Bdellovibrio bacteriovorus str. Tiberius: one gene and its partner. The protein of the gene in region 2 interacts with the protein of the main gene of each other region in a pairwise test. Links are inferred from orthologs where the notes say so. Each region holds a gene or a part of one and is shown on either strand. Other genes may lie near its edges.

Evidence for each region.
Region 1: the proteins of nusG (region 2) and rho interact in binary tests that used the Escherichia coli proteins (3 or more experiments, as listed by UniProt). The link is inferred for Bdellovibrio bacteriovorus str. Tiberius from one-to-one orthologs.

Annotation. Positions count from the first base shown.
Region 1 is NC_019567.1:52,762-69,127, reverse strand. The notes cover bases 7,238-10,219. They hold rho (transcription termination factor Rho), read right to left. Parts: upstream 9,611-10,219; coding sequence 7,865-9,610; downstream 7,238-7,864. Other genes in these bases: BDT_RS00300 (PilZ domain-containing protein), read left to right, coding at 10,001-10,219; BDT_RS00310 (hypothetical protein), read left to right, coding at 7,341-7,784. Outside these bases: BDT_RS00350 (tetratricopeptide repeat protein), read right to left, coding at 1-735; BDT_RS00345 (hypothetical protein), read left to right, coding at 996-1,394; BDT_RS00340 (polysaccharide deacetylase family protein), read left to right, coding at 1,536-2,438; BDT_RS00335 (trypsin-like serine peptidase), read left to right, coding at 2,570-3,367; murA (UDP-N-acetylglucosamine 1-carboxyvinyltransferase), read right to left, coding at 3,409-4,662; prmC (peptide chain release factor N(5)-glutamine methyltransferase), read right to left, coding at 4,655-5,536; prfA (peptide chain release factor 1), read right to left, coding at 5,540-6,613; BDT_RS00315 (type B 50S ribosomal protein L31), read right to left, coding at 6,761-7,006; more of BDT_RS00300, read left to right, coding at 10,220-10,369; BDT_RS00295 (LPXTG cell wall anchor domain-containing protein), read right to left, coding at 10,438-11,787; BDT_RS00290 (DUF192 domain-containing protein), read right to left, coding at 11,901-12,326; BDT_RS00285 (Ppx/GppA phosphatase family protein), read right to left, coding at 12,334-13,248; Asp-tRNA(Asn)/Glu-tRNA(Gln) amidotransferase subunit GatB, read right to left, coding at 13,264-14,697; Asp-tRNA(Asn)/Glu-tRNA(Gln) amidotransferase subunit GatA, read right to left, coding at 14,687-16,159; Asp-tRNA(Asn)/Glu-tRNA(Gln) amidotransferase subunit GatC, read right to left, coding at 16,170-16,366. UniProt on the Escherichia coli protein: Facilitates transcription termination by a mechanism that involves Rho binding to the nascent RNA, activation of Rho's RNA-dependent ATPase activity, and release of the mRNA from the DNA template.
Region 2 is NC_019567.1:3,072,298-3,085,719, forward strand. Bases 1,744-4,719 are described here. They hold nusG (transcription termination/antitermination protein NusG), read right to left. Parts: upstream 3,511-4,719; coding sequence 2,977-3,510; downstream 1,744-2,976. Other genes in these bases: rplA (50S ribosomal protein L1), read right to left, coding at 1,772-2,479; rplK (50S ribosomal protein L11), read right to left, coding at 2,492-2,914; secE (preprotein translocase subunit SecE), read right to left, coding at 3,521-3,898; tuf (elongation factor Tu), read right to left, coding at 4,250-4,719. Outside these bases: BDT_RS14635 (hypothetical protein), read left to right, coding at 1-183; rplL (50S ribosomal protein L7/L12), read right to left, coding at 564-929; rplJ (50S ribosomal protein L10), read right to left, coding at 1,011-1,538; more of tuf, read right to left, coding at 4,720-5,440; BDT_RS14700 (TrmH family RNA methyltransferase), read right to left, coding at 5,994-6,887; pyrF (orotidine-5'-phosphate decarboxylase), read right to left, coding at 6,874-7,593; BDT_RS14710 (hypothetical protein), read left to right, coding at 7,741-7,980; BDT_RS14715 (acetyl-CoA hydrolase/transferase C-terminal domain-containing protein), read left to right, coding at 8,096-10,027; BDT_RS14720 (HAMP domain-containing protein), read right to left, coding at 9,996-10,433; BDT_RS14725 (alpha/beta hydrolase-fold protein), read right to left, coding at 10,536-11,393; BDT_RS14730 (hypothetical protein), read right to left, coding at 11,610-12,623; purM (phosphoribosylformylglycinamidine cyclo-ligase), read right to left, coding at 12,796-13,422. UniProt on the Escherichia coli protein: Part of the processive rRNA transcription and antitermination complex (rrnTAC). The complex forms an RNA-chaperone ring around the RNA exit tunnel of RNA polymerase (RNAP).

The DNA of each region.
Region 1 (16,366 bases), 3.0 Mb from region 2 along the record:
ACCTTCAACGATGCTGACCAGTTTGTTTTGAGCTGCCACGTAAGATTCAAACGTGTCTTGCTCCATCGCAAACAGGGCTTCGTTCAGCTTTTCTTTGATCTGCTGATCTGAAAGCGTGGCGGTGGACTTGCCGGGTGCTAAAAGATGAATCTTGGATCCGTCCGCGGGACCGGTGTCCCATAGCAAGAACACCCCCAGAACAATCACCACCATCAAAATCAAAGCGGGGATTTTCAGGGACTTGGCGATCTCGCCTTTTTCCATGTTCTTAATATTGGAAAGTTCAATCACCGAATCAGACTTGGAATCACCCGAGCTGACGGAAGCAATCTTCTGCGCCGGAGGAACATAGGCCGGCGTATCCAGCACGTCGATTTGCTGCAACAATGGCTTTTGCGGTTGAATGTTCGCAAAGCTATCGGCAGAAGGGGCGCTGTGAGGGTTCGTGTTGTTGCGCGGAGTTTTCGGCGCCTGCACGATCACGGTTTCAGCTTCCATCTTCTGGGCTTTTTTCGGATCGACATCAACGACGCCTTCCAAAGCTTCCAGAAGTTTGTCATAGAAAGCAGGCTCTTTGGAAATCAAAGTCCATTGGCCATCGGGAAGTTTTGAAATCATCTCCTGACCGGAAAAGACACCCTCACCAATCATTTTAAGAATGGCTTCAGTAGAGTAAGGTCCTTTGACCTGACCTTTTCTAGTTTTAACAACCCAAGTGACCTGAATGCGTGACATAGACACCTGATTATACAAAGGTTTTTTGACAAAGGTTACGATGCTTAAGGGTTCGTAAAAAGGTCTGTGCTTTGGTCAAGGAAACTGGTTCCAGAATAGAACCTGAAACCCATAATGGAATTACCTCTGGTTCCGATTTGAGTGCTTAAGTCGAGCCTGGTAGACATCAAATCGAATTAAACGCATTTCCATGGCTGTCTCATGTTGGCACAGCCTTTGCTTTATAGGTCTTCGTAAGTTCGTGATTTGGGGAGTAAGTAGTGATTCGTAACGCTTTGATTGCAGCATACATCTTGGTAGTACTGGCGATTTCCGCTGTAGCGCGCGCTGGTGTTTTGCCAAACAATGCAATGGGCGAAGAAGTCGGTGTTTCCGATCTTCAAAACTACAACTTCAAAACTCACACAGGTGAAATCGTGGCTTTGGCTGACGGCTCTCTCGTTTTGGCGATGGCTGACCAGCAAACATTCTTCCTTTTGAAGTCACAAATCGACCTGACTCCTTACATTGGTTTTAAAGTTATGATGAGCGGTATTGAACTTGAACATCAACTTGCTCCCAATTTTGAGCTGGAAACTGTGGACCCCCTCCCTGGTTTCGGCTTCGGGAACAAAACGGTCGTCTTCTTTGTGTTTGGTATCAGCGAGGTTACTCAGTAATCTCAATCATAAGTCTCAGCCCCATCCCCTCCGCGGGCTGAGACTGTTTTTTTCTCTTAAAAGGCCTGCGGATCCCCCTCCTTGCAGGCCTTTTCTTTTTTTAAAATTCAAAAATTTGAAATTCAATGCCATGGTTGATTTATGAAATCACTCATCGCTGTTTTTGCATCTCTTGTTGTTTCCAGTTTCACCCAGGCCGCTGAAGTCAGCATCACCATGGACGACTTTAATGTGCATGAAGACACCCGCCTTCCGGCCGACAAAAGAAACGAAGCCATCTTAAGCGCCCTGAAAAAACATAAAGTCAAAGCCGCCTTGTTTGTGACATGCAAACACCTGAAATCCCCCCGCGATGAAAAGCTGCTGGCTGAGTGGTCGCGCCAAGGCCACCTGATCGGCAACCACACGGTGAATCACAAACGATTCGATGCCAAGGTCAGCGTCACTGACGAGATCGCTGAAATCCAGCAGTGCGAAGAGCAGCTGAAAAACCAGAAGAACTTTGAAAAGATTTTCCGCTTTCCCATGCTGGCGGAAGGGGACACTGCTGAAAAGCGCGATGCCGTTCGTGAATGGATGAAGAAAAATTCCTATCGCAACGGGCATGTGACCATTGATGCTTCCGACTGGTATGTGGACCGCCGCCTGCGCGACAAACTTGGCGCTGATCCCAACTTTGACCTTTCCAAGTTCCGTGACTTTTATCTGCAGCACATGTGGGATCGCGCTCAATACTACAACGACCTTTCCAAAAAGGTTCTGGGTCATGAAGTGAAGCACACCTTATTGGTCCACTATAATCTGGTGAATGCACTTTTCCTGGATGATTTGATTGCGATGTTTAAAAAACGCGGATGGAAAGTCATCGACGCCAAAATAGCATTCAAAGATCCGGTCTTCACAAAGCTTCCCGACAGCATGCCTTCAGGACAAAGCCTGATCTGGGCACTGGCAAAAGAAAGTGGAAAGCATGAAGCAGAACTTCGTTATCCCGGCGAAAACGACACCTATGAAAAAGAAAAAATGGATGCTCTTGGTTTGTAAATTCACTTTCTGTTTCTGTTAATTTTTGGAACGCATGTGTTTGCGCAGCCAATGGTTGCAGTGGTGATCTTTGTTTTGATTTGTTCTTTGAATTTCCATAAGACCTTTCTAAATTTTTTAGAAAGGTTCCTATGAAGTTCGTTGCTTTTGTTCTGATGGCTTCTTTGTTCGCATCTGTTTCGTACGCCGATATCTGCGGTAAATCTGACGATCGTGCGCTTTCCTTTGACAGCAAAGTCGGCAGACTTGTGAAAGAAGGCGAAACCAAGGGCTGCAACGTCACTCTGGTCAGCGACAGCTGTGTTGTGACTGTTGGTGCGTGCGCATTGGATCGTGATTATGCAGAATTTAATATTCCGGTTTCAGTTGCGGGCGTGCCACAGACTGCTGCTTTGGAAGACCGCTACTACGTTGAAAAAGGAACGGAACGCCATAACACCCGTGGCATTGGTCAGCAGTGGGCCGTGCTTCGACTGAAGCCCAACGAAGTCACCGGCAAACAGGCGGGGGCGACACAAGGCTACTATCGTGTGGCGACCAGAAAATCCCACAACGGGGATCCGATCCGTGTTGTCAGCTATGGCTACGCTTTGAATGATCTTTACGACATCAAACAAGGCAACATGCCGGCTAACTCAAATCCTGAGCAGATGCATTTTGCCCAGCAGGTTTCCCATGGAAAACTTGTGAAGGCTGGAATCTTTCTGATTCCTTCCATCATTGAACACGATGCGGATACATCTCACGGCAGCTGGGGCGCGCCGGTCATCAATGAAAAAACCAATGAACTTGTTGGCATTAATACTCATGGCGGCTGTCGCGCCCAGTACGTGGTGAAGGCAGGCGCCCGCTACACGAACTCTGGAACTTCCATCACTGGCAATTCTGATTTTAGAAAAGCGGTGCAGGCTTGCGTGAACAGACAGTAGGTAAAAATAAAAAAGGCTCCGTGAAGGAGCCTTTTACTTTGCTATTCAATTCTGCTGATCTTTGCACCCAGGGAGGAAAGCTTGTCTTCAAGCTTTTCATATCCACGATCCAGGTGATAGATGCGGCTGACAACGGTTTCGCCCGAAGCCACCAGGCCCGCAAGCACCAGTGAAGCACTGGCCCGCAAGTCTGTCGCCATCACCGGAGCACCGGTCAACTGCCCAGGACTGCCACGGATAACGGCCACACGTGTTTTCGGAGTGATATCCGCACCCAGACGGCAAAGCTCAGTCACGTGCATGAAACGGTTTTCGAAAACGGTTTCAGTGATAACACTGGTCCCGTGAGCCACCGTCATCAGCGCCATAAACTGCGCCTGAAGATCTGTCGGGAACAATGGGTGAGGAGCCGTCGTGATATCCACCGCCTCCCACTGATCACAAGGGAAGACCGTCATAGTGTCTTTAGTGGTTTCAATCTTGAAGCCCGCTTCGCGCATTTTCAGGATCAATGCCTCCAGGTGAGCCGGCACACACTTGGTCACCGTCACTTGGCCTTTGGTGATCGCGCCCGCAATCAGCAAAGTTCCAGCTTCAATACGATCTGGCATGATGGAGTGTTTTGCCGGCGTCAGTTTTGCCACGCCTTCAATGCGAATCACGCTGGTACCATGACCGGTGATCTTTGCGCCCATCTTGTTCAGATATTCAGCCAGATCCACAATCTCGGGTTCTTTGGCAGCATTTTCCAGAACTGTGATTCCATCAGCAAGTGTTGCTGCCATCATCACGTTCTCCGTTCCACCCACCGTCACAGTTTCAAACAGGAAAGTTCCACCTTTTAGTTTCGGGGAACCTGCGTGAACGTAACCTTCTTTTTGCGTGATGGTAGCGCCCAAAGCTCTGAAACCATCAAGGTGCAGATCAATTGGACGGCTTCCGATAGCACAACCACCCGGCTGGGAAACAACGGCTTCACCGTATTTTGCCAGCATCGGGCCCATGCACAGAAAGCTTGCGCGCATCTTGCGAACCAGGTCGTAAGAAGCTTCGAAAGAAGAAGGTTTATTCACAGTGACGTGAAACTCTTCACCCACCCACTTCGTTTCACAACCCAAGCTGTTCAGAAGTTCAGAAGTGGATTCGATGTCCTTCAGCTTCGGCATATTTGTAAAGACGTGATTGCCTTCAGCAAGAAGAGTCGAAAACAAAATTGGAAGAGCGGCATTCTTTGCACCACTCGTAGCGACAGTACCTTTTAGTGGGCCATTGCCCATGACGACCATTTTATCCATGTGTTTCTCCGCGGATGACTCTATCATGCCCAGAAAGATCTTTGATGACACTGATTTCGTTAAATATTTTTAAGCTTTCATAGACCTGCTTCATCGCCGGCCCCTGACTCATTCCCATTTCCATCAACATCAAGCCCGGCTTCTTCAGGTAGGGGGCGAAAGCTTGGGACCATCCCTTTAGTAGGGCCAGGCCGCTGTCTTCGGCATACAAAGCCGAGTTGGGTTCAAACTTCTTAACGTTTTCTTCCACCTGCGGGTCATCCGAAGCGATGTAAGGAGGGTTGGAGACCAGCACATCAATACCGCTCAAACCGGTGAAGTCCTTGTAAGCCGACATGATGGCTTCCACATTCCCCGCATCCAAGTTCAGGAATTGAACCCGATCAGCCACCTCAAGGGCTTGCGCATTTCTTTGGGCGACTTCAATAGCCCCCGGAAGCAGGTCCACGGCGATCAGTTTCGCGTTCGGATATTCCTTCAACAAACTTAGTCCAATGCACCCCGAACCACACCCCAGATCAACAAGACCCAAGGAAGCTTCTTTATCGGAAGCCCAGGCAAGCACGTCTTCAACAATGTGTTCTGTTTCCGGGCGCGGGATCAGCACTTGGTTGTTCACCTCAAAACGGTGATTAAAGAAATCGCGATAGCCCAGGATGTATGCCACAGGTTCCCCCGAAGCACGACGGCGGACCAGTTCACGCAGAACGGCCAGCTCTTCATCCTTCATCGGCTGGTCAAAGCGCAAATAAAGCTGAATGCGTTCCAGTTTCAGCCCATGGGCCAAAAGCAGTTCCGCATCCAAACGTGGAGTATCGATTTTTTTGTCTTTGAAGAAAGCTGTGGTTTTATCGAGTATTTCTTTGAGTTTCATTCTTTAAGCAGAGGTTTGTTTTTTAAGTGCCTCTGCCTGGAAGTTAGCAACGAGTGGGTCGATCAGCAACTCAAATGAACCACTCATGACCTGATCCAGCTGGTGGATCGTCAAACCGATACGGTGATCGGTAATGCGGGTCTGAGGGAAGTTGTAAGTGCGGATGCGCTCCGAGCGATCTCCCGTACCGATTTGCTCCAGACGGACATCGGAAGCCTCTTTACGGGCCTTTTCGTCCTCGATCTGCTGCAGTTTTGCGTAAAGGATCTGGAAAGCACGCTCACGGTTCGTGGACTGTGATTTACCTTCCTGACATTTTACGTCGATACCTGTCGGCAAATGCACGACACGAACCGCTGATTCAGTTCTGTTCACCGACTGACCGCCGGAACCCTGAGAACGCATGGTCTCAATTCTCACGTCAGACATCGGGATCTTGATTTCAGAAACCTCAACCTCTGGGATCACCGCCACTGTCACAGTGGACGTGTGGATACGGCCTGCGGCTTCCGTTTTAGGAACACGCTGAACGCGGTGAACACCGGACTCAAACTTCATTTTACTGAAGACCGAGTCACCGGTGATGCTGGCAATGATCTCTTTGGCGCCACCGGCATTACCTTCAGAGAAAGAGATCATTTCCACTTTCCAGCCCTGAGAAGTCGCATAGTGAACATAGCCGCGGAACATTTCATCCGCGAACAAAGCCGCCTCGTCCCCGCCGGCACCGGCACGAATCTCAAGAATGGTATTCTTGTCGTCGTTCGGGTCTTTGGGAATCAATGCGATTTTAAGCTGTTGTTCAAGATCAGGTAGCTCAGCCTCAAGCTCTTTCACCTCTTCACGGATCAGTTCACGCATTTCTGCATCCTGTTCCGCAGTCAGAAGCTCTTTGCTGGCTTTCAGATTTTCAGTTTTTTTGCGATAGTCGCGATAAACCAGAACGATCTTTTCCAGATTTCCCAGTTCTTTCATCAAAGCACGGTATTGCGTCTGATTAGAGGCAATGTCCGGTCTTTGAAGAGCCATATTGACTTCTTCGTAACGAGATTCGACTGCATCCAACTTCGAGAACATGGCTGAGGCTCCTGGTACTAACGGATCGATTGATAGGTCTGATAAATCATGCTGATCGGGATTGGGACCATCGCTGAAAACGAAAATGCGGTTCGAAGATTGAACCGCATTTCATACAAGAACGTCCTCCGAACGGAGGGCCGAAATTTACTTCTTGCCGTAACGTTTTTTGAAACGATCGATACGACCTTCAGTATCCATCACACGTTGCTTACCAGTGAAGAACGGGTGAGATGCAGAAGAGATCTCAACTTTGATTAGTGGATATTCTTTACCATCTTCCCATTTAACAGTTTCGGAAGAGTGCAAAGTAGATGTTCCCAAGAAACTGAAGTCGCAAGAGATATCTTTAAATACAACAGTATTTACTTTTGGGTGTAGGTTTTGTTTCATGACCTGATTCCTTCTAAATAATTTAACCTATGGGTCTTAAGCTGTAAGGATGTAACATACTGACTACCCCGTGTCGAGCATAAATCGCTGCTTTTTTTAGCAACAGACATCCGATCCAGAAGCCCCCTTAGTTCATACAAACATTCGTGATTACATATATTTAAGTAATATCGAAGGCAGCCGGTGATTGCTTTGCGGGGTTCCTGCACCCCCTAGGAAAACCAGACCTCCCCAGAGCTGACAGCCCCTTGTATTTTGCCTTCGGCCCTGACGGATTCTTGAGAGCCACCCCCAGCGCACCTACCCTTGAGCCACTATAACAAGGAGGATTTCCATGAAGTTTCTGATCCCTTTTGCGGCCGTTTTAACTCTGTCTCATGTGGCATCGGCTGAAAGCATCTACTGCACCTTCACTGAACCCTTTATTTCTGTGTCCTATAATTCCGACACCAACAAAGTGAAAGTCTCCACCCCGGATCAGGGATCCGTTGAGCTGACCGGCAAAGTGACTTTTGATAAGGGCGGATTAATTCACATCACTTCTGAAGGGCTAAACCACAAGTTGACCGTGAATACGACCAAAGAGGGCTCTGACGGAATGTCAGACTTCGTATATCCATTTGAAGGTGTCATCAACACCGATCAAATCTACGGAGGTTGTGAAACCGACACCTTGAAAAAGACCGAACCCACTCCCGAACCAGAGCCACAACCGCAACCAGAACCCCAACCGCAGCCGCAGCCCGAGCCTCAACCCCAGCCACAACCAAATCCATAAATAAAAAAAAGGGAGTCCAACGACTCCCTTTTTTCTTAACTTCAAATTTCCAATCTCCAATTTCCAGCTCTAAGCAAAGCTTAGCCCGGTCCGGACATCGCTTTCAGGAAGTCGTTGTTCGTTTTTGTGCCTTCAACTTTATCGATCAGGAATTCCATCGCGTCGATAACGTTCATTGGCGCCAAAACTTTTCTCAGGATCCACAGACGGTTCAAGTCTGCTTTATCAACCAACAGGTCCTCTTTACGAGTGCCGGATTTGTTGATGTCCATGCAAGGGAAGATACGTTTTTCCATCAGCTTGCGATCCAGGTGGATCTCGGCGTTACCAGTACCTTTAAACTCCTCGAAGATAACCTCATCCATACGGGAACCCGTATCGATCAAAGCCGTCGCGATGATAGTCAAAGATCCGCCTTCTTCAATGTTACGAGCCGCACCGAAGAAACGTTTTGGTTTGTGAAGGGCGTTTGAATCCACACCACCGGAAAGGATTTTACCGGATGGAGGAACAACGGTGTTGTAAGCGCGCGCCAGACGAGTGATGGAATCAAGCAGAATAACCACGTCGTGTTTGTGTTCAACCAGACGTTTTGCTTTTTCGATAACCATCTCTGCAACCTGAACGTGACGAGTTGGTGGCTCATCGAACGTGGACGATACAACTTCACCTTTTACGGTACGTTGCATGTCGGTCACCTCTTCCGGACGTTCATCGATCAGAAGAACGATCAACTTCACTTCCGGATGATTGTGCGTGATCGCATTGGCAATTTGCTGCATCAAAACGGTTTTACCCGTTCTTGGTGGCGCGACAATCAAGGCACGCTGACCTTTACCCAATGGAGCCATCAAATCCACAACACGCGTGGTGTATTCACCAGGGCTGTGTTCCAGTTTCAGGCGCTCGTTTGGATAAAGCGGCGTCAAGTTGTCGAAAAGGATTTTGTCTTTGCCGTTTTCAGTGGTCTCGAAGTTCAGAGAATCCACTTTCAACAATGCAAAGTAACGCTCGCCATCTTTCGGTGGACGAACTGTGCCCGTCACGGTGTCACCGGTTCTTAGGCCGAAGCGACGGATCTGGGATGGAGATACATAGATATCATCCGGACCTGGAAGATAGTTGTAATCCGGAGAACGCAAGAAGCCGTAACCGTCCGGAAGGATTTCCAGAACGCCAGAACCATAAATGTCCTGACCCAGTTTCGCGGCACGTTTCAGAATTTCGAAGATCATGTCCTGACGGCGAAGACCGGCAGCGTTTTCGATTTTCAGTTTGTTCGCAAGCTCTGTCAGCTGCGTGATGTTTTTTGATTTCAAGTCCTTGGAGGACAACCAGCTCTTTTCCTCGTCGGTCAAAGAGATGTCGGCCAGATCCACGTCCTGGGCTTGCGCCGGCATTGTGGAGTGAGCATCGTCACCCATTGGCTGAGCTTCGTCGCGGTTGCGGTCATGGCGGAAGTCACGGCGCTGATTGTTGCCGCGGTCGTTTCTGTGACCACCACGATCATTTCTGTCGCCACGGTCGTTACGGTCACCGCGGTCATTGCGATCGCCACGATCACGATTGTCGCGATTGTGCGGGCGGAATTCACGGCGCTGTTGATTTTGTTGCTGAGGTCTTTCTTGGCGCGCTTCCGGAGCAGCGGCAGGAGCTGCTGAAACAGGGGCATTTTCGGAAGGTGCTGGGGCCGCAGGGGCGGCTTCGGCGGCCGGAGCTGGGGAAGCTTCAGCAGCGGGGGCGGAGGTATCTTCAGATGTACTCTTCGCAGTGCGAGTACGTTTTTTTGCCACCTCAACGCCTTGTTGATCTTTAGGTTCAGACAAACAAATTCTCCTTGTAGGATTTAATCAGAAAAAAGAGCGATATATATAGGAAGCTGATCCGACTGGATTCATGCTTATTCGTTATGACCTCACTGTCCTTGAGCCGCCCCCCGCTTGTCAATAGCAAAACTCTGGCGGCCCTTGCGCCCCCCAGCCTGTACCAGCTTGAAACAAGGTCGAGGAAACAGAAGATTGTTCATAATGTTCGAGGGTTTAACACTTTCCTTGTTTTCTAAAAATGAAGCTATTTCAGGTGTTTAAATATGAGCCTGGGTAAGTCCAGTTTTCAGAATTTTAATCCGAAAAGTTAAAAATCACCCGGACCCCCTATTAATTTTTGGTAAGTAATACCGAAAGGATAGTATCCAATTTAAGCACAAGGAGTCTGACGTGGAGGACACATATACAGTTCCGGCACCAAGAACCCCTCTTAACCTCGAGGTGTCTTTTAAGCGCAATTACGCGCGCGAAGAGACCAAAGGCACGCTTAAGAATATCAGCATCACGGGAGCCTTTTTAGAGTTTGAGGGCGGAGAAGTTCGCGCCAATGAGAAGCTAAACCTGGTCATTATCGTGGCCGGTCGTGAGCGCAAGATCGCCGCTCATGTGATCTGGACCAATTCGGTTGGGGTCGGTGTGAAATTCATGCCGGTGAACAATCGCGATGTTCAAATTGTTGATGACCTGATCTATTTCGTGGAGAACTCCCGAAACGATCGACGGTCAGTGATGGACACGATCTTCAAGAAAGTCGGATAAGATCCGCAAAAACAAAAAGAGCGAGTGAAAACTCGCTCTTTTCTTTTTTGGAGAACCCGGGAACCTGATTATGTTCCTACGTGGGTGTTGTCCATAGCCTGTTGTTCAAGCTCTTTCTGTTTTCTTTTCTTTCTCATCACAATCAGTACTGCCAAACCTGCGGCTGCCAGACCAACAACTGCCAAAGCCATTGTTGTGTCGTTGTCCATGCCGGTCGGTGCTTCTTCAGCCACTTGCGGAGCTGGAGGGTTGATTGCTTCCACTGGTGGTGGTGGAGGTGGCGCCATGTCCTGAGCCATGTCCGGCGGAGGAGGAGGCGGAGCCATATCACCCGCTTGTTCCATTGGCGGAGGCGGGATGTCCATTTGAGCTTGTTGAGCCATTGGATCTTCCGGCATTGGTGGAGCCGGGATCTCTTCTGCAGGAGCCTGCATGTTGCCAGCCACTTCCTGGTGCGGTTGTTCCATTGCAGGTTGCGCCGGAGCCGGAGCAGCAGCCACGGCGCCGCCTCTCCAGTAACGAAGCTCAGTGCCTTCAGCAATGTTGCCTTTGGAATCTACAGAGTTGGAAGACCAAACTTCTTTCCAGGCATTGTCATAACCCAGAAGGTCTTTGGAAACTTTTCTGATGTTGTCACCGGATTTAGCCACGTAAGTTTCTGGCGCAATGCCGTTGTCTTCGTAGTAAGTGATCATGCGTGCAGAATCGTCCGGACGATGAGGGGAGCTGTAATAAACCTTGTCACCAGCACGAACGTCGCGGGAATTGAATGTCGGATTTCCTTTTTTCAGTTCCTTGCGCTTGTCAGCGCCATAGATCATCTGGCTGATGCCTTTCAGGCTGTCACCCGGGCGAGCGAAGTAAACTGTATTGAACCAAGTCCCGCCGGCTTTCCAAGGAGTCGTTGCAACCTTTTGTAGAGGTGCGCTGGCTTTTTTCGGAGCCTCAGAAGAGGAATCAACCACGGTCGTGGAGGATTCAGTCACAGTCGAGCTTTCAAAAACAGAGTTGGAAGAAGTGTCCGTCGTGGTCGTTGTTTCAGCCACAGATGTTGTTGGAGCTGGAACATCAGCCGCCGGAGCTTCGGCAAACGGATCTGCTGGCAATGTTTCGGTGGTGGTCGCGACGTCGGTCTGTTCTGTTGTCGCCTGATCGTCACCTAGAGTCGTTTCAGCAGTTGTTGTGGTTGTTTCAGTAGTGGTAGTGGTTTCGCCCAGAGCATCTTCTGGAAGTTGGTCGCTGGCCAAAGAGTCGTCACCAGCAATTTCAAGGGCGTCATCACCTTCTAGTTTTTCAAGGTCTGCGGAATCGAAGTCGGAAGCAACTTCAGCGTCTGCTTGGCTATCTTTAGACGTACAGCTTGTTACTTGGAATGCCAGACCTAGGCACGCTAGTAAGATAACGAGTTTTTTCATCATGTATTCATCCTTGATTGATGCCACGAAACATACTGTTTCAGTTAAGCGTTATTAACAATCTAAGCACAAGATCGAAGTCATGCAAACACTAAGAAAATCACTGGACTTTTGATCTAGTGGATCTTGAGTTTGGAACCCATCTTTATTTTATTTTTATCGAACCAACCTTTGTTCATTTCAAGCGCATATTTCGCAGGTTGTGCACTGGCATAGGACGGCAGGGCTGCGTCCGGCACACCTTTGCCGGACTTCATTTCCTTCACATCAATCAACGTCAGACTTTTGTCGAAGTACCCGATGGACAGATCTATTAATGTATTCTTCATCCAGAAGAACCGGGTTTCCTCGTTCTTAAATATAAAGAGCATTCCTTCATCTTCGCCCATCTGCGAGCGGAACATCAGACCACGCTCGTGCTGGTCCGGTGTTTCAGCGATCTCCACGACAAAAGTCTTGGAGCCCAAAGTGACTTTCTTTTTTGAAAAGTCCCTGGCCGCAAAGGCCTGCGGAAGCAGGACCAGGAACAGTCCTGCGAACATGACAAACTTAGCGAGCGTAGAACATTTCCAGCGCAACACCATAACGAACCCCTTTGGTCGTAACAACCATACCTTCTAATTTCAAAGCTTCCACCACTGCCAGCAGAATCGAAGCTCCAGCAAAAATAATATCCGCTCGGCCGCCCAGATGATACTTGGTCTTTTTTTCTTCGACTGTGGTACGGGCAAATTCCTCCACCCAGTGAGCCAGACGGTCCTTCTTCAGGAAGAAGCCATCGACCTTCTTTTCATCAAAGCCACCAACCTCAATCGCCACCAGAGCGGTTGGCGTTCCCGCCACTGCCACGATCTGATCAATCTTGTGCTTTTGAATTTCAGGCAGAATTGCTTTCAGTTGTTCCTGAATGAATGCTTCCAAAGGCTTGCGGTCTTTTTCAATCACCGGTTGATTGGTGATGAATTTTTCTGTCAGACGAACTCCGCCGATATCAAGACTGTGGCCATACAGGATGTCAGCCCCTTTGCCAACGATCAGTTCAGTGGAGCCACCACCGACGTCCACCACCAGGGAAGTCACATTGGGATTGGTGCCACCCGCGGTACCGCCCAAATAAGTAATTCTTGCTTCATCTTCGCCCGGAATGATTTCAATAGGAATGCCCAGTTCTTCACCGATACGAAAAAGCTCCTGACCATTGCGAGCGTCACGCGCCGCTGACGTCGCCATCGCCAGAATCTGATCCACGTGTTCAGAATCGATTTCTTTTTTGAATTCAGTCAGACACTGACGGGCTCGGGCTAAAGCATCCGGATGAAATTCACCGGTCTGCCCAACTCCTTGACCCAAACGCACCACCTGCATCAGATCACGGTGCACCTTTTTGATTCCATCCTTGTCGCCTGAAGCAATCAGGCACAGGAAGGTGTTGGTTCCAAGATCAAGTGCTGCAACTTTTTTCATTTCAAATATCCTGTTCTATTTCAATTTCTCTAAAAGAATCTTATTCACAAGATCCGGATTGGCCTGACCCTTGGACGCTTTCATCACTGCGCCGACAAAGAAACCAAAAAGGTTCTTCTTTTTGCCGGACTTGTGATCTTCCACAGTCTGCGCGTTGGCTGCCAGCACTTCATCCACCAGCTTTTCAATGGCGGCAGGATCCGAGATCTGCACCAAGCCCTTGTCCTTCATGATGACTTCCGGATCATTTCCAGAGGCCCACATTTCCTGGAAAATGGTTTTTGCGATTTTACCGGAAATTGTGCCCTTGTCGATCATCGCAATCATTTTGCCCAGCTGCGCCGGTTTGATTGGTGAATCCTTGATGTTTTTATTGGCAGAATTCAGTTCGCGCAAAAGCTCGGTCATAATCCAGTTAGAGGACGCCTTGAAGTTTCTGGATTCTTTGGCGGTGTCTTCATAGAAATCAGCCAGATCTTTTTCCGTGGTCAGCACCGTGGCATCCAGTTCCGGCAAGGCATGTTCATCCTGGAAACGTTTGGCGCGGGCAATCGGAAGCTCAGGCAGTTCTTTTTTGTATTTCTCAATAATGCTGTCGGTGACAATCACCGGCTGCAGATCCGGATCCGGGAAATAGCGATAGTCCTGCGCATCTTCTTTGGCCCGCATGGAGAACGTGCGGTTTTTATCCGGATCCCACAGGCGGGTTTCCTGAATAATCTTATCACCACGCTCGACACAATCAATCTGGCGCTCAATCTCATATTCGATGGCTTTTTCAACAAAACGGAACGAGTTGATATTCTTGATTTCAACTTTGGTGCCGAACTGAGTCGCACCCTCTTTGCGAACCGAGACGTTGCAATCACAACGCAGTGATCCTTCTTCCAGATTCCCGTCACAGACATCCAGATAGCGAACGATCTGACGAATGGTGCGCGCGTATTCCGCCGCTTCCTGCGGTGTGCGCATGTCAGGGCCGGACACGACCTCCAACAAAGGAATGCCCGAGCGGTTGTAGTTAATCAATGTGTATTCACCGTGATGATTGGATTTACCGGCGTCTTCTTCCATATGGGCGCGGGTGATGGAAACGGTTTTTTCTTTTCCATCCACCTTGAAGGTGATCGATCCATTTTCACAAATAGGCTGATCGTACTGAGAGATCTGATAACCCTTGGGAAGATCCGGATAGAAATAGTTCTTGCGCGCGAAAACAGATTTGCGGCGAATGTCACATCCCAGGGCTAGACCCGTTTTAATCGAGTACTCAACCACCTTGCTGTTTAAAACCGGCAAGCTGCCGGGCATGCCCACACTGACCGGCGAGGTGTTTTCATTGTCACCAGCTTCAAAGGCCGTTGATTCCGAGCTGAAGATCTTGGTTTTCGTGCTAAGCTGCACGTGAATCTCAATACCGATGACGGCTTCATATCCTCTAGATGACATGGGGATGTTTTCCTTTCACCAAAGAGGCGCCTTCCAGCGCGTAAGCCACATTCAGCATCTTTTGTTCCTCAAAGTGACCCGCCGTCAGCTGAACGCCGATCGGAAGACCGCTTTGTGATTGCCCATAGGGAACACTCATTCCCGGAAGACCGGCAAGGTTTGTCGAGGTCGTAAAGATGTCATTCAAATACATCGCCAGGGGATCAGAAACCCGTTCGCCAATCTTAAAGGCGGGCGCTGTCGTCACCGGACTTAGGATCACATCACATTTTTTGAAAGCTTCCAGGTATTGTTCCATAATCAGGCGGCGCACCTGACCGGCCTTGTTGTAAAAGGCGTCATAGTAACCACTGGAAAGACAATACGTCCCCAGCATAATACGACGTTTGACTTCAGCACCGAAGGCCTGGCCCCGCGTCTGGCTGTAGAACTCTTCCAGATCCACGGCCGAAAGATTTTTAAATTCGGCACGGTATCCGTACTTCACGCCGTCATAGCGGGAAAGATTCGATGACGCTTCGCTGGCCGCCACCAGGTAATACACCGGCACGGCAAATTCGGTCATGGGAACAGAGACTTCAACAATCTCGGCTCCCAGTTTTTTCAATGTATCCACCGAGTTTTCCACAGTCTTTTGCACGTCTGGATCCAAAGAACCAGTCATGTATTCTTTCATCAGACCGATCTTCATGCCTTTGACATCGGCTTTCAGACTCTGGCTCCAGGCCGGGACTTTTTTCTGAGCGGTGGTGGAATCGTGCGGGTCAAATCCTGAAATCACTTCCAGAGTCAAAGCGGCATCCTTCACGGAACTGACCATGGGGCCAGCCTGATCCAACGAAGACGCATAGGCGATGATGCCGTAGCGGCTCACACGGCCGTAAGTGGGTTTCACGCCGACAATGCCACAGAAACTTGCGGGCTGACGAATCGATCCGCCGGTGTCTGTCCCCAGCGTTCCTGCCACCAGACGCGAAGCTTGGGCGGCGGCAGAGCCACCGGAAGATCCTCCGGGCACTCGTTCCAGGTCCCACGGGTTTTTCACTACACCGTGGAAAGAAGTTTCATTGGAAGAACCCATGGCAAATTCATCCTGGTTCAGTTTTCCCATCACCACAATGCCAGATTTTTTCAGACGAGCCACGGCGGTGGCATCATAGGGCGGAACAAAATTTTCCAGAATCTTGCTTCCGGCAGTGGTTGTCAGACCCTTGGTGCAAAACATTTCCTTAATACCAAAGGGCACGCCCGCCAACAGACCGACGTCCTCGCCCTTGGCGATGCGGGCATCCAGGGCATCGGCGTCTTGAACGGCCTGAAGATTCAATGAAGTGAACGCATTCAACTTTGGATTTAAGGCATCAATGCGCTTTTGAAAGTGCTGTGCAACTTCCTTGGCGCTGACTTTTCGGGATTTGACGGCGTCGGCGATTTCAGAAATAGAGGCAAATGTTAAATCCACAATCAACCTCCTAAACAACCGGTGGAACTTTGAAAAGGTTGCCCGCGCGGTCCGGCGCATTGCCGGTCATTTCATCGGCAGTGAATTCCTGACTGACGACATCTTCACGCCAATAGGATTCAACCTCCGTCGGCGTCACCAAAGGTTCAATCCCGGCGGTGTTGATTTTTGAAATCTGCTCAAAGTGAGTCAGGGCCTTGGCCAGCT
Region 2 (13,422 bases):
ACCAATGGAACCTTCGGCCCCTATGACGACGAAGGAAATCACAGTTACTATTCCGTGGGCCTAAGCACCCATCAAAAAGGCCTTAGAGCCGCCATCGAATACAGCCACATAGACATCAAATGGGACAGATCCGACCGAGAAACCCAAGAAGCCTTCGGCATAAAACTAGGCTTCGCCTGGTAAAAACAACCACCCACAAACAAAAAAAAGGCCCCACAAGGGGCCTTAATAATCTCAAAAACCAAAAATCTAAGTCCAAAGCACCCAACAAAGGGGCTTTTTCGCACTTTGGCCACCGCAAGCCCCGTTAGGATTGGGCTGGGGGCTTAGGGATGCAAAACCTGAGTTCCACAGCGCCCGAAAAACCACCCAAGCACTCAGAAAACTAAAAATAAAATACTACCGCAAAACAAAAAGACCCCACCGCGCGAGGACTGTCCGAAAGGTTTTGCATCCCTAAGCCCCCAGCCCAATCCCAACGAAGGGTAAAGCGAAGGCCAAAATGCAAAAAGCCCCGTGTTTCCACGAGGCTTTCGGCATTAGTATAAACTAAGTGGCAGAAATTACTTAACAGTAACTTTCGCGCCCGCAGCTTCAAGAGCTTTCTTGATTTTTTCTGCGTCTTCTTTAGTAGCGCCTTCTTTAACAGCTTTGTTACCAGCTTCAACAAGGGCTTTAGCTTCAGCAAGACCCAAACCAGTCAAGCCACGAACTTCTTTAATAACGTTGATTTTGTTGGCGCCAGCGTCAACAAGGATAACATCAAAAGCAGTTTTCTCTTCAACTACAGCAGCAGGACCTGCAGCAGCAGCAACTGGAGCAGCAGCAGTAACGCCCCATTTTTCTTCCAAAGTTTTTACAAGTTCTGCGATTTCCAGAACAGTTTTAGCAGACAACGCTTCAACAATTTGATCGTTAGTCAGAGACATTTTATCCTCCAGGGATATAAAAAATTATTTAAAAATTCAAATATTCAGCACCATTTGCCCCGAAACATCGGAGCGCAAGCATTATGCTTGTGGAGCTTCTTCAGTACTAGCAGCACCACCACCAAGTTTCTCAGCGTAAGCGTTCAAGCATCTTGCAAGTGCAGAGCCAGAAGCCAATAGCGTACTGAGGAACATAGCGCGGAGTTGGTCTTTGCCCGGAAGTGTCGCCAAGAATTTAATCTTAGCATCATCCAAAGCAGCACCGTCCATAACACCGGACTTGATTTGAAGGATTTCAACATCCTTAGCAAAATCAGCCAATGCTTTTGCAGTCGCGTTCACCTCACCGTAAGAGAATACGATGGCGTTAGTACCTTTCATTGAATTAGCAAATGCTGTTTCAATAGCCGGGTGATCTTTGAACGCTCTTTTTGCAAGAGTATTACGAACAACTTTCATCTCGGAATCAGCAGCATTCAATTTTTTACGCAAGTTAGTAACTTGCTCAACCTTGATGCCTTTGAAGTCGACGATGAAAGCTCCTTTAGCTTTTCCGAATTTCTCCGTGATTAGCTTAATCTCCTGCTCTTTATCTGCGCGAGTGATCATAAGTGAGCCTCCTTTCATTAGACTTTTTGCCCTTCTTGCGAAGGGGCCTGTGCGAATCAGGTCGGTTTGGAGGTCGCATAGAACCTTTTTGCCTTATCTCGGTAGGCCCCTCACAAACGAGGGATTACATCCACTGAAAGAAACCTACTGTCTCTGATCGCAATAAATTTATGAACTAATACAAAATAACCGGATAAAAAACAAGGCCCTGAGCACGCTCAGAGCCTTAAAATTTACGGGTTAGCGCCAGTTGCAGCAGCTGCTGCGTTTGGCTCGATCTTAACGCCTGGGCCCATAGTGGACGCTACAGCGATAGAACGAAGGTAGATACCTTTGGAAGATGCTGGTTTAGCCTTAACGATAGCTCCCAACAAAGTCATGAAGTTATCTTTAAGTTTAGCATCGCCCATGGATTTCTTACCGATACCAGCGTGTACGATACCTGCTTTATCAACGCGGAAGTCCAACTTACCTTTTTTCTCGGCAGTTACAGCTTCACCAACGTTCATAGTTACAGTACCGATTTTTGGATTCGGCATCAAACCACGAGGCCCCAGGATCTTAGCAACTTTAGAAACAGTCGCCATCATGTCCGGAGTCGCGATACATTTATCGAAATCCAACCAGCCGCCCTGGATTTTTGCTACCAGGTCGTCTGCGCCTACGAAGTCAGCGCCAGCTGCTTTCGCTTCAGCCTCTTTCGGGCCTTTTGCGAAAACAACAACTTTAACTTCTTTGCCCAAACCGTGAGGAAGAGCGATAGCTCCACGCACTTGTTGGTCAGATTGCTTAGGGTCGATACCCAAACGCAATGCTACGTCGATAGATTCATCAAATTTAGCTGGAGCTGTTTCAACAACCAGTTTGAATGCTTCTTCAACAGTGTACTTTTTTGCAGAATCAACTTTTTTAGCGACTGCTGCGAATTTTTTGCCTGCCATCTTATACCACCCTTACGCGATGTCGATGCCCATGCTTTTAGCTGTACCAGCAACTTGGGACATTGCGGATTCAACTTTCAAGCAGTTCAAGTCAGGCAATTTCGTTGTAGCGATTTGCTTGATTTGATCGTTATTGATTTTGCCAACTTTGTCCTTCTGAGGCTGTTTGGAACCGGATTCCAGTTTCAACGCCTTTTTGATCAAAGAAGACACCGGTGGTGTTTTTGTGATGAAAGTAAACGATCTGTCTTGATAAACAGTGATGATGATAGGGATGATGCTATCACCCAACGCTTGTGTACGAGCGTTGAACTGCTTACAGAATTCCATGATGTTTACCCCATGCTGTCCGAGCGCCGGTCCAACGGGTGGAGCTGGATTAGCTTTCCCTGCCGGTATCTGCAGCTTGATCATTCCTGTAACTTTTTTTGCCATGACCCACTCCTGCAAGAGGTTGTGTTAATTAATATCCATCGGCCGCCCTATGCGGCTTCTGGTTATGGTTTTTCTACTTGAATGTAGTCCAACTCAACTGGAGTCGGACGACCGAAGATGCTCACAAGAACTTTAAGCTTCGCTTTGTCCTCGTTGATCTCTTCAACTGTTCCCTGGAAGTTGGAGAATGGACCGTCAATAACAGTCACGTTCTCACCTACAGCGAACTTCACTTTCGGTCTTGGTTTTTCAGCAACGCCAGCCATCTGCTGGGTCACACGAAGAACTTCAGCCTCCGGAACTTCTGGAGGACGGGTTTTAGTGCCGCCCACGAAGCCCGTGACTTTAGACGAATTACGTACCAAATGCCAAGTCTCATCATTCAAAAACATCTGAACGAAGATATAACCCGGGAAAAATTTACGTGATTTGGTCTGTTTTTGACCTTTTACCAGCTCCACTACGCTTTCCGCAGGGATCAGGATTTCGCCAAAGAACTCTTCCATTTTGGAAGATTTGATCTTTTCTTCGATGGCTTTTTTAGCCGTGTTTTCACAGCTGGTCTGAACGTTAACGATGTACCACTTTTTTTCCATGGTTCCGTCCTTACTTCATAAGAAAGTTGATTAAGAAGCCAGAGATCAGATCGAAGGAACTGATGATAACACTGGAGATAAGAACCATAACCACGCAAGCGATGGTCATAGCCGTTGTGTCCTTACGAGAAGGCCAAACTACTTTACGGATCTCAGAAACAACCTCTTCGCCCCAAGCTTGAACACGTGGGTTGAACTGAAGAGCGGCAAACAACGCGAAACCTGCCAAAACAGGGATCCCGTGGCGAACCATATCAGAGTCAGCAGCACGAGCCACCACACCGAATGCGCCAGCGAATGCCTTGATTAGAAGAGAGACGGTCAAACCGACCAAGATAGCTGCAAGTGCAAAGCTGATTGTCAAAATCTTAGAGTTGGCCTTTTCCATTATTCCTCATCCCTAAAGTTATGGAGTCAATATTGGCAGGGGCGGAGGGATTCGAACCCACGACCTAACGATTTGGAGTCGTTCGCTCTACCGCTGGAGCTACACCCCTGCACTTTTTTACTGAAGACAACCGACCCATCGACGGCGTTGCTTCGTCGGCGGCCTACATTCAGTAGGCCTTTCTCCTCGCGCCTTGCGCTGGATCGCTTCTCGTCAGTAAAAACTTCTTCCAAAAACCTCAAAAAATAGACTTTTCAGACCTTTTTTTGAGAATGCCAAGAAACACCGAGGGGGACCCTTTTGTCAAGGAGTCCCCCGGGTGATTAATACTTAGCTTACGCTGCGTTATTACTACTCAAGGATCTCAGTAACAACACCAGCTCCAACTGTACGACCGCCTTCACGGATCGCGAAGCGAAGCTCTTTTTCCATAGCGATAGGAGCGATAAGTTCAACAGAAACTTCGATCTTATCACCAGGCATAACCATTTCAGTTCCAGCTTTCAAAGTACAAACGCCAGTAACGTCTGTAGTACGGAAGTAGAACTGAGGACGGTAACCGTTGAAGAATGGAGTGTGACGTCCGCCTTCTTCTTTAGTCAGGATGTACGCTTCAGCTTTGAATTTTTTGTGTGGTTTAACTGTACCTGGTTTAACAAGTACTTGGCCACGTTCAACGTCTTCTTTTTTAGTACCACGAAGAAGAACACCGCAGTTGTCCCCTGCTTGACCTTCATCAAGAAGTTTACGGAACATCTCGATACCAGTTACAGTAGTTTTTTGAGTTGGACGAATACCAACGATTTCGATCTCGTCACCAACTTTAACGATACCACGCTCTACACGGCCAGTAACAACTGTACCACGACCAGAGATAGAGAATACGTCCTCTACTGGCATCAAGAAAGTCTTATCAACTGCACGAACTGGAGCTGGGATATAAGTATCGCAAGCATCCATCAATTTCATGATAGCTGGACGACCGATTTCAGATTGATCGCCTTCAAGAGCTTTCAATGCAGAACCTTTTACAACTGGGATATCATCGCCAGGGAATTCGTATTTGGACAGAAGCTCACGAACTTCAAGCTCAACTAGCTCAAGAAGTTCTTTATCGTCAACCATGTCAACTTTGTTCATGAATACAACTAGAGCAGGAACACCTACTTGACGTGCAAGAAGGATGTGCTCACGAGTTTGTGGCATTGGACCGTCAGCAGAAGAAACTACCAAGATAGCTCCGTCCATTTGAGCGGCACCAGTGATCATGTTTTTTACGTAGTCAGCGTGACCCGGGCAGTCAACGTGAGCGTAGTGACGGTTGTCAGTTTCGTACTCAACGTGAGTAGTGGAGATCGTGATACCACGAGCTTTTTCTTCTGGAGACTTATCGATTTGATCGTAAGCCATCGCTTGAGCTTTACCAGCTGCTGCAAGAGTAGTAGTGATAGCAGCAGTCAAAGTTGTTTTACCATGATCGACGTGACCGATTGTGCCGATATTTACGTGCGGTTTATTACGTGTAAATTTCTCTTTAGACATTTGTCCTCCTGCAGAGATTTTTTATTTATCTTAACCTTAAAAAATAAAAGCCAATTAAGTGGAGCCCATGATCGGAGCCGAACCGACGACCTCACCCTTACCAAGGGTGTGCTCTACCACTGAGCTACATGGGCATTTGTTCTGAAATTTGGAGCGGGAAACGGGTCTCGAACCCGCAACCCTCTGCTTGGAAGGCAGATACTCTAGCCAATTGAGCTATTCCCGCCCTTTCAGAACGCCCGAAGAGAATTTCTTCTCTTCTGTTTCAAAACTTTTCCGGGAAAACATTCAAAAAAATGGTGGGCAGGGAAGGATTCGAACCTTCGTAGACATAAGCCAACGGATTTACAGTCCGTCCCCTTTAGCCACTCGGGCACCTACCCACTTGTGAATGCTTACCCAGAAAAATTTGGAGCTGGTTATGGGACTCGAACCCGCAACCTGCTGATTACAAATCAGCTGCTCTACCAATTGAGCTAAACCAGCCTTACTGAGATAACCGAAATGTTTTACGGAGAAAAAGAACGTCCGTCAAAGATAATTATTCGACAGATTACGATTTTTTTCGATTTCCGCGCGGCGCATGCTGTCTAAGGGTCTCAGTTAGTGCCATGGCTGTCGCCACTGAGGCATTATAACTCGCCGAAGAACTAGCTTGCGGTATGAATACTAATTCATCACAAAGGCGTTCCGTTGTCACTCTCATTCCTTTGTCTTCTGAACCAATTGCCCAAACGACCTTGTCCGGAAGCTCTAATTCGAAAATAGATCGCTTTCCGCGAGGACTCAAACCATAGATCCAATAGCCCTGTTTTTTAAGTTCTTCCGCATAGTTAGCAAAGTTCGTGGTCTCTTCAACCGGAACATGCTCCACACCACCGCAAGCCACTTTATGTACAGTGGGCGTCAAACCGACCGCGCGGTCTTCCGGAATCAGAACCCCATGAGCCCCCACCAACCAGGAAGTTCGCAGGATCGCACCCAGGTTGTGAGGATCTTCGATGCCGTCCAGGATCAGAACCATGGACTTATCCAGACCTTCCAGACCAGCCATATCAAATTCCGGAGCGCCATCGACAAAGATCGCGGCACCCTGCTGGGACGGACCGAACTTTTCCAGCACCGCTTCAGCCTTCAATTCAACTTTGATATGATGTTTTAGCGCCAGGTCGTTCATGTCGCGCAGATCGCCCGAATTTTCAAAGCCCTGACGGATCCAGAAGCCCTTTACCTGCTTCGGACGCACCTTCAACACCTCGTTGATCGCATGCGTACCGATCACCACACGCCAGTCGCGCGGGATCTGATTTTCACGAGGAGCGTGAGCCTGGGGACGACCCCCTTGCGGACGACCCGCGCCTTGAGGACGCCCCTGCTGCGGGCGACCACCCTGCTGAGAACGTTGAGAGTTATTTCTGCCAGACGGACGAGAGTTATTTTTCTTCATACATTGCCATCACAAAATCAGTGGCCGCTTCCTTGATGTTGGAAGCTTCCAGAATAGGGCGACCCACGACCAGCGCTGAAGCACCTGCACGCAGTGCCTCTTTAGGTCCCATGATACGTTTTTGATCGCCGGAATCCTGCATACTAAAGCGAATTCCCGGAGTGACAAGGTAAAGATCTCGGTTTTGTAAAAGGTCCAATTCGTGAGGGGAACACACGACACCGGACAAGCCCGAATCCTTCACCAAAGTCGCCAGCTCCGTCACGTGCTGGGCAATCGGTTGAGATTTCATATTCACCGGCAGCGAATCCTGATCCCAGGAAGTCAGAATCGTCACCGCCAAAATGCGGAACGGACGCTGCTGATTCAGCTCTTTTTCGACCGCTGCCATGCGAGTCAGAGCCTCTTTGCCACTCAGGGCATGCACCGTCACCAAGGACGCACCCGCCTCGAAACTGGCGCGCACCGCAGCCTCCATCGTCGAGGGAATGTCGAAATGCTTGTTATCCAGAAAAATCGGCGCTCTTTGCGCCATTTCTTTGACGAATTCCATTCCATAACGCAGGCACAAACGCGGCCCCAGCTTAATGCCTCCGACGATATCGGAAACATCGTCGGCAATTTTCAGGGCCTGGTCGCGAGTATCGACATCCAGAGCCAAAATAATCGGATTTTTCATGGGGTGAGCACGCTGATTTTTGTTCACGGAAACTCCTGGGAAGACGAACCCATCATAAATGCAATCCCCGATTATGTAAAAATTATTCCTGCGGCATCAAAGATTGTCTTTCATGTCCTGCGTTAGTAGGTTCGCCCCGAAATCCGAATTTATTAACTTACAAGGAGATTATCCATGAAAGCTCTTCTTATCGCTTTGGCCATCGTTGGCGCTGCATCCTCTTCCCAAGCCGCTCTTTCCTGCGGTCAATTGGTTTCCTACAAAGCCAAACTTGCTGAGGAAATGAACTGGATCCGCGAAAAAATGAGAAGCACAAGAAACTCTGACACTCTTGAGCTTTACATGGACCAGTACGAAGAGCTTTATGCTCGTTATCAGAACGCTGACAAAGCGATCAAAAACGACTGCCAATAGTCGCCCAAGAAACAAAGCAGGCTGCCCCGAAAAGGCAGCCTCTTTTTTTGCCGTTTAAAATACAAATTCGGCATTTAAGGCTTTGCACTTGGCAGCCTCGGGTTTTCAATAGGGTATGGTCCAGAAACCCCGTCAGTTCCATTCATTTGAAACGGCTGTGGATGAGCTCCTGAACACTCTGGGGCGTGAGATTCGTATTGCCACCCCTCTGGGATTGGGAAAGCCCAATCAGCTGATCAACCTGCTGTACAACCGGGTCAAAGAACTGCCCGAACGCCGTCTTGAAATCTACACCGCACTTTCCCTGGATGTTCCTTCCCCGCAAAGCGATCTGGAGCGCCGTTTTCTTTCACCCTTTCTGGAACGCCACTTCGGTCCCGACTACCCGGCTTTTGAATATCTGAAAGACCGCCGTCATGGCGAACTTCCCCGCCATATCCGCATTCATGAATTTTACTTTCAGGCGGGTCAGGCGCTGCACACCGACTCAGCCCAGCAGGATTACGTCAGTCTGAACTACACCCATGTGGCTGCGTACCTGGTCGACTGCAACATCGAAGTCATTTTGCAGCTGGTGGCCCGTCGCCAGACAGATCAGGGCCCGCGCTACAGCCTAAGCTGCAATCCGGATCTGACTTTGGATGTGATGGATCAATACCGCAAAGCCGGCAAAAAAATTCTGCTGCTGGGAGTGGTTCACCCCGAGCTGCCTTTTCTGGGAACAGATGCCGAGGTTGGTCCCGACTATTTTGACATGATCGTGGACGACCCGACACAACATCGCAGGCTTTTTGCCCTGCCACGAACCCCGGTGGACTGGACAGATCATCTGATCGGCTTTTTCGCCAGCCACCTGCTGGAGGATGACGGGACCCTGCAGATCGGGATTGGTTCGCTGTCTGAAGCGCTGGTGTATTCAGCCTGCCTTCGCCATCAGCAGAACGCAGACTATGAAGTGCTGTCAGAAAAAATCTGGCAGCACCGCCGCCACGCCCGCGAACTTCACCTGCAGCGCGAACCCTTTCAAAAAGGCCTGTACGGAACCAGCGAAATGGTGATGGATGGCTTTATGAATTTGCGCAAGGCCGGGATTCTGAAGCGTCAGGTGCAAGAGCCCGCTTCGAAGCAAATGCGCTATCTGCATGGTGCATTCTTCCTGGGATCCACCGAGCTTTACAAGTGGCTGCGCCACCTGCAGGGCGAGGAATTTGACGGGCTGAACATGACCCGCGTGTCCATCGTCAACGATCTTTACGACGGCAACGAACTGGCCCTGCGACGCCAGCGGCGCAAAGCCAGATTCTTCAACACCTGCATGAACGTCACCCTGCTGGGGTCGGCGGCCTCGGACACTCTGGAAAGCGGGACCGTGGTCAGCGGCGTCGGTGGGCAGTATAATTTTGTGGCCATGGCGCACGAACTGGAAGGGGCTCATTCGGTGCTGATGTTGCGCTCGACCCGATTGCACAAGGGCCGCCGTCATTCCAACATCCTGTGGTCACACGGACAACTGACCATCCCCCGCCACCTGCGCGACATCGTGATCACCGAATATGGTATCGCTTACCTGCGCGGAAAGACCGACGAAGAGGTCATCAAAGAACTGCTGAATATCGCCGATTCTGAATTTCAGGAGTCTTTGAAAATCAAAGCCCAGAAAGAAGGCAAGCTGCGATCTGACTATCAGATTCCGGAATGGGCCCGCCACAATACTCCGGCCGAACTTTTAAATCAGGCCCGCGATGCAGGCTTTGATCGCCTGTTCCCGCCTTTTGCATTTGGCAGTGATTTTACCCTGGATGAAGAACTGCTGGCGCTGGCATTGGGCGAACTGCGCCAGGCTCAGGAAGAATCCCTGGGCAAGCTTCTGGGCCTGCTGAAGAAGGGAATGAAAACCGAGGCTATCGAGTATCAGGACTGTTTGAAAAGAATGGAACTGGATCGCCCCCGGGGATTGAAAGAACGACTCTTTCAAAAGCTGGTGTTGGGGGCCCTGGAACAAAGCAAGGGCCGGATCACTTCGGCTTTTTCTGCAGAACCACGTTGATATCCTGAGCCAAATCCTGAAAGTAGTCATTTTCACGCAGGTGAATTTCAACCGAATCAAGATTTTCATCCGCCATGCGCTTGACCGTGCGTTTGATATTGAAAAGAGGACCTACAATTCTGCGGGTCATGCGGTTGAAATACCAAAAGCCCACGACCAGCCCCAACAACACCGGGATCAGCTGATAGACCAGGAAAACGGTTTTATAGCGGGAAATAAACTCTTGAACCGACATCATTGAAAAGGCGCCGGTTCCGGCCAGCTCTTGAATCTTTCCAATGAACAACCAAGCCGCAAAAAGCTGGGCCAGAAACAGTACAGCCACAAAAAGGCTGACGTGCATGACCACATCAAACTGCACTTCGCGATTGACGATCAACTTGCGGCGCGGACGGAATGTTTTCATACCTAAATTATATCCCAGCCCCGAAGGTTAAACTCGTTAAATATAAGTATCCACCAGGGAACGTTTCTGTTTGAGAAACGTCCAAAAGTTCTTCAGTTCACTTCAGCGGGTGCGACTTAGGAAAAACTGCGCCACAGCCTCACGGTTGTATTTGCAGTGCCCCCCGGCCAGGGGACTCCAGGTCGCAGACATTCCCGCAGCCTGAGCCGCCTTCACAAACTCGGCAGATCCTTCCTGGAAGCCGAACTCGTCCTGCAGACCTGTCGACACAAAGAACACCGGCTTGATCAGACCCGAATAACGACTAAGCAGATTGAAGGGGTTGTGATTTTGCCAGTCCGCCTCGTCAGCAAAAACCTCGCGGGAAATCCCCAGCATCAAATTCACGCGCGAACGCAGCGCTTTCGTGCGGGCAATGTATTTATCAATATCCTGCTGGGAAGAGTAAGGCCCGATCACAGTCAGAGCCGGGCACAACAGCGCGACCTTGGAAAAGGTTGCCGGCAACTGCAACGAGGCCTGCGAGGCATTAAAGCCCCCCATGGATTCCCCCATCAGCAGACGCCGTCCACTGCCCAGGCCGCCGACTTTGCCTTCAAGAAACGGCATCATCTCGTTTTGGAAAACCGGCAGCAGCGGGAACTTCTGATTATTGACCAGCAGCCAGATTTCACCGAAAGACACCGTCACGACCGACGGTTCATACCCCAGCTGGGCCCAGTGTTTCAGCACCCAGGACGTGTCACGGCGCTGCTCAAAGAACTGCCGGGCATTCCCCCACAGTCCGTGAAAGTAATAAACCACGTCCTGAGTCTTCTGCCGATTTCCGGTATGAACACAATAATCATAAGAATCGCCCAAAGAAGTCGTTTGGGTTCCACAGACCGGCTGCGAACCTGCAAATCCATTTGAAGCAAACACCACCAAAGAAAACGCCAGCATCCCTACCGCGAATTTCATCAGCCACCTCCACACACTCTAAAGGCTCGCCGAATCACCACCAAAAGGCAACCAACGACCCGCCCCCAATTCCCCATCTGCCCCCCAACACCAGACAAAGGAACAACCCCAACCCCAAAACGCAAAAAGGCCGACCTATATAAAACCAAGGTCGACCCAAACAAAAAAAGGCCCCCAAATGGGAGCCTTTTAAAATCTCTTTTGCTCTTGTCCTAGTTAGAACAAGTTAAGATTTGCGGAAAGAGCTACGTTTGTGCGGTCTGCGCGGATGTCTTTTGGTGTGAACTGTACGTTTGGATACAGGTAGATATCACGAGTGATAGAGATACCGGTACCAACAGACTGATATGGTTCCAACTGATAGTTATCAGCATAACCTTCGTAACGTGCGAACTGGAAGTAACCAAACACGGTTCTGAAGGAATAACGGTCGTTGAAAGTGTACTGAAGGAACGGGAACAAACCGAAGCTCATGTCAGAGCGTTTGTATTTACCCGCTTTGGCTGCCGCAACCATGTTCGGATCATCCAGGTCCCCAGTGTAGAAGCTCTTACCCAAAGTAAAGCTTGTTCCACCATTCCACTTGGATTGACCGAAGTTCGCCAGAACTGTCTGGCTGAAGCTTGCTGCACCAAATGTTTTGGTCAGGTTGATAGAATCACTGTCTGTCGCATGGCTGTACTGCATGCTGGAGATCATCTGAGTGTCGAACGCGCGGTAACCACGGCTCCAGCTCAGGTAAGGAGTGGAAACTTCATAACGAGCCAAAGTGCCTTTACGGCCTTTACGAGTGTCTTCTGCAGGCTTCACGATATCACCGTGAAGAGGATCCACCACGGTCACGCCCGTACCGAAGCTGATATTGTCACGCTCACCCAAACGGTAGTTGACACCAACATCACCAGACAGAGTTGTCATGGCTTCGATAGTTGCGGAAGCACGGTAGTTTGGACGAACACCACTTAGAGGCTCTTCAACAGAACCACCAGAGTACGCCAGGCTGGATTTGAAAGACCATTTGGATTTGGAACCCAATTGAGCTCTCATGCGGGCGTCAGTGATTTCACTGTCGATGTCCTTTTCTTTTTCGTCAGCCTTTTTAAGGTCTTCCATTTTCACTGTGCTGGAATTTGTATTCACAGACGTGGTGGAAGTTTGTGCGAAACCAGAAACAGGGGCCATCAACAACCCTGTTGCCGCCAATACCAAGTAAGCATTCTTATTCATCATTTTAAACTCCGTTTGTAATGAACAGGCGACTGGTATAGCCCACTCCCAGAATGTGAGTCCATATTAAAAATAGGATATGAAAGAATGGTCCCAGTGATCAGGATTTAGACAGGGGATCTGCAGACGGAAAAGCTGTCTCTGCCAATATAGGCAAGGCAGAGACAGCAAGCCCCTAGTGACGCGAGGGGGCGATTAGACCTGTGCCTTTTTGTATGGAGCCTAAGCGCCAGTGCTTCTCTCCTTGGGAGGCCAACCATGTTTGTACGACTTCGGCCTGCTCTTTCTTGATAAGCAGAACCAATCCAACCCCCATGTTGAAGGTGCGATACAGCTCTTCCCCGGAAAGACTCGCGCGCGGAATGATTTTTCCAAAGACCGGAGCCATTTCATTCAATGCCGGCCAGCCGGAAATATCATAATCAAACTTCTCACTCATCCGCGGGATATTGTGAATGCCCCCACCGGTGATATGAGACGCGCCCACCATCGCCATCGGGAACTGACGACGAAGCTCATTGACCAGCTTCACGTAGATACGCGTGGGCGTCAGCAGTTCCTGCATCAGCTCGGTTTCGTCCTGTTGCACAAGCTTTCTGAGCAGGGAATAACCATTAGAGTGAAAACCTGAAGACGCAATCCCGATCAGCACATCGCCTTCGTTCATGTCTTTTTCATCGTACAGATCCGCCGGAGACATCTCGCCCACACTGAAGCCTGCAAGGTCGTATTCATTCCCCTGATACACGCCGGGCATTTCAGCCGTTTCACCACCGATCAAAGCCATCCCGGACTGACGGCA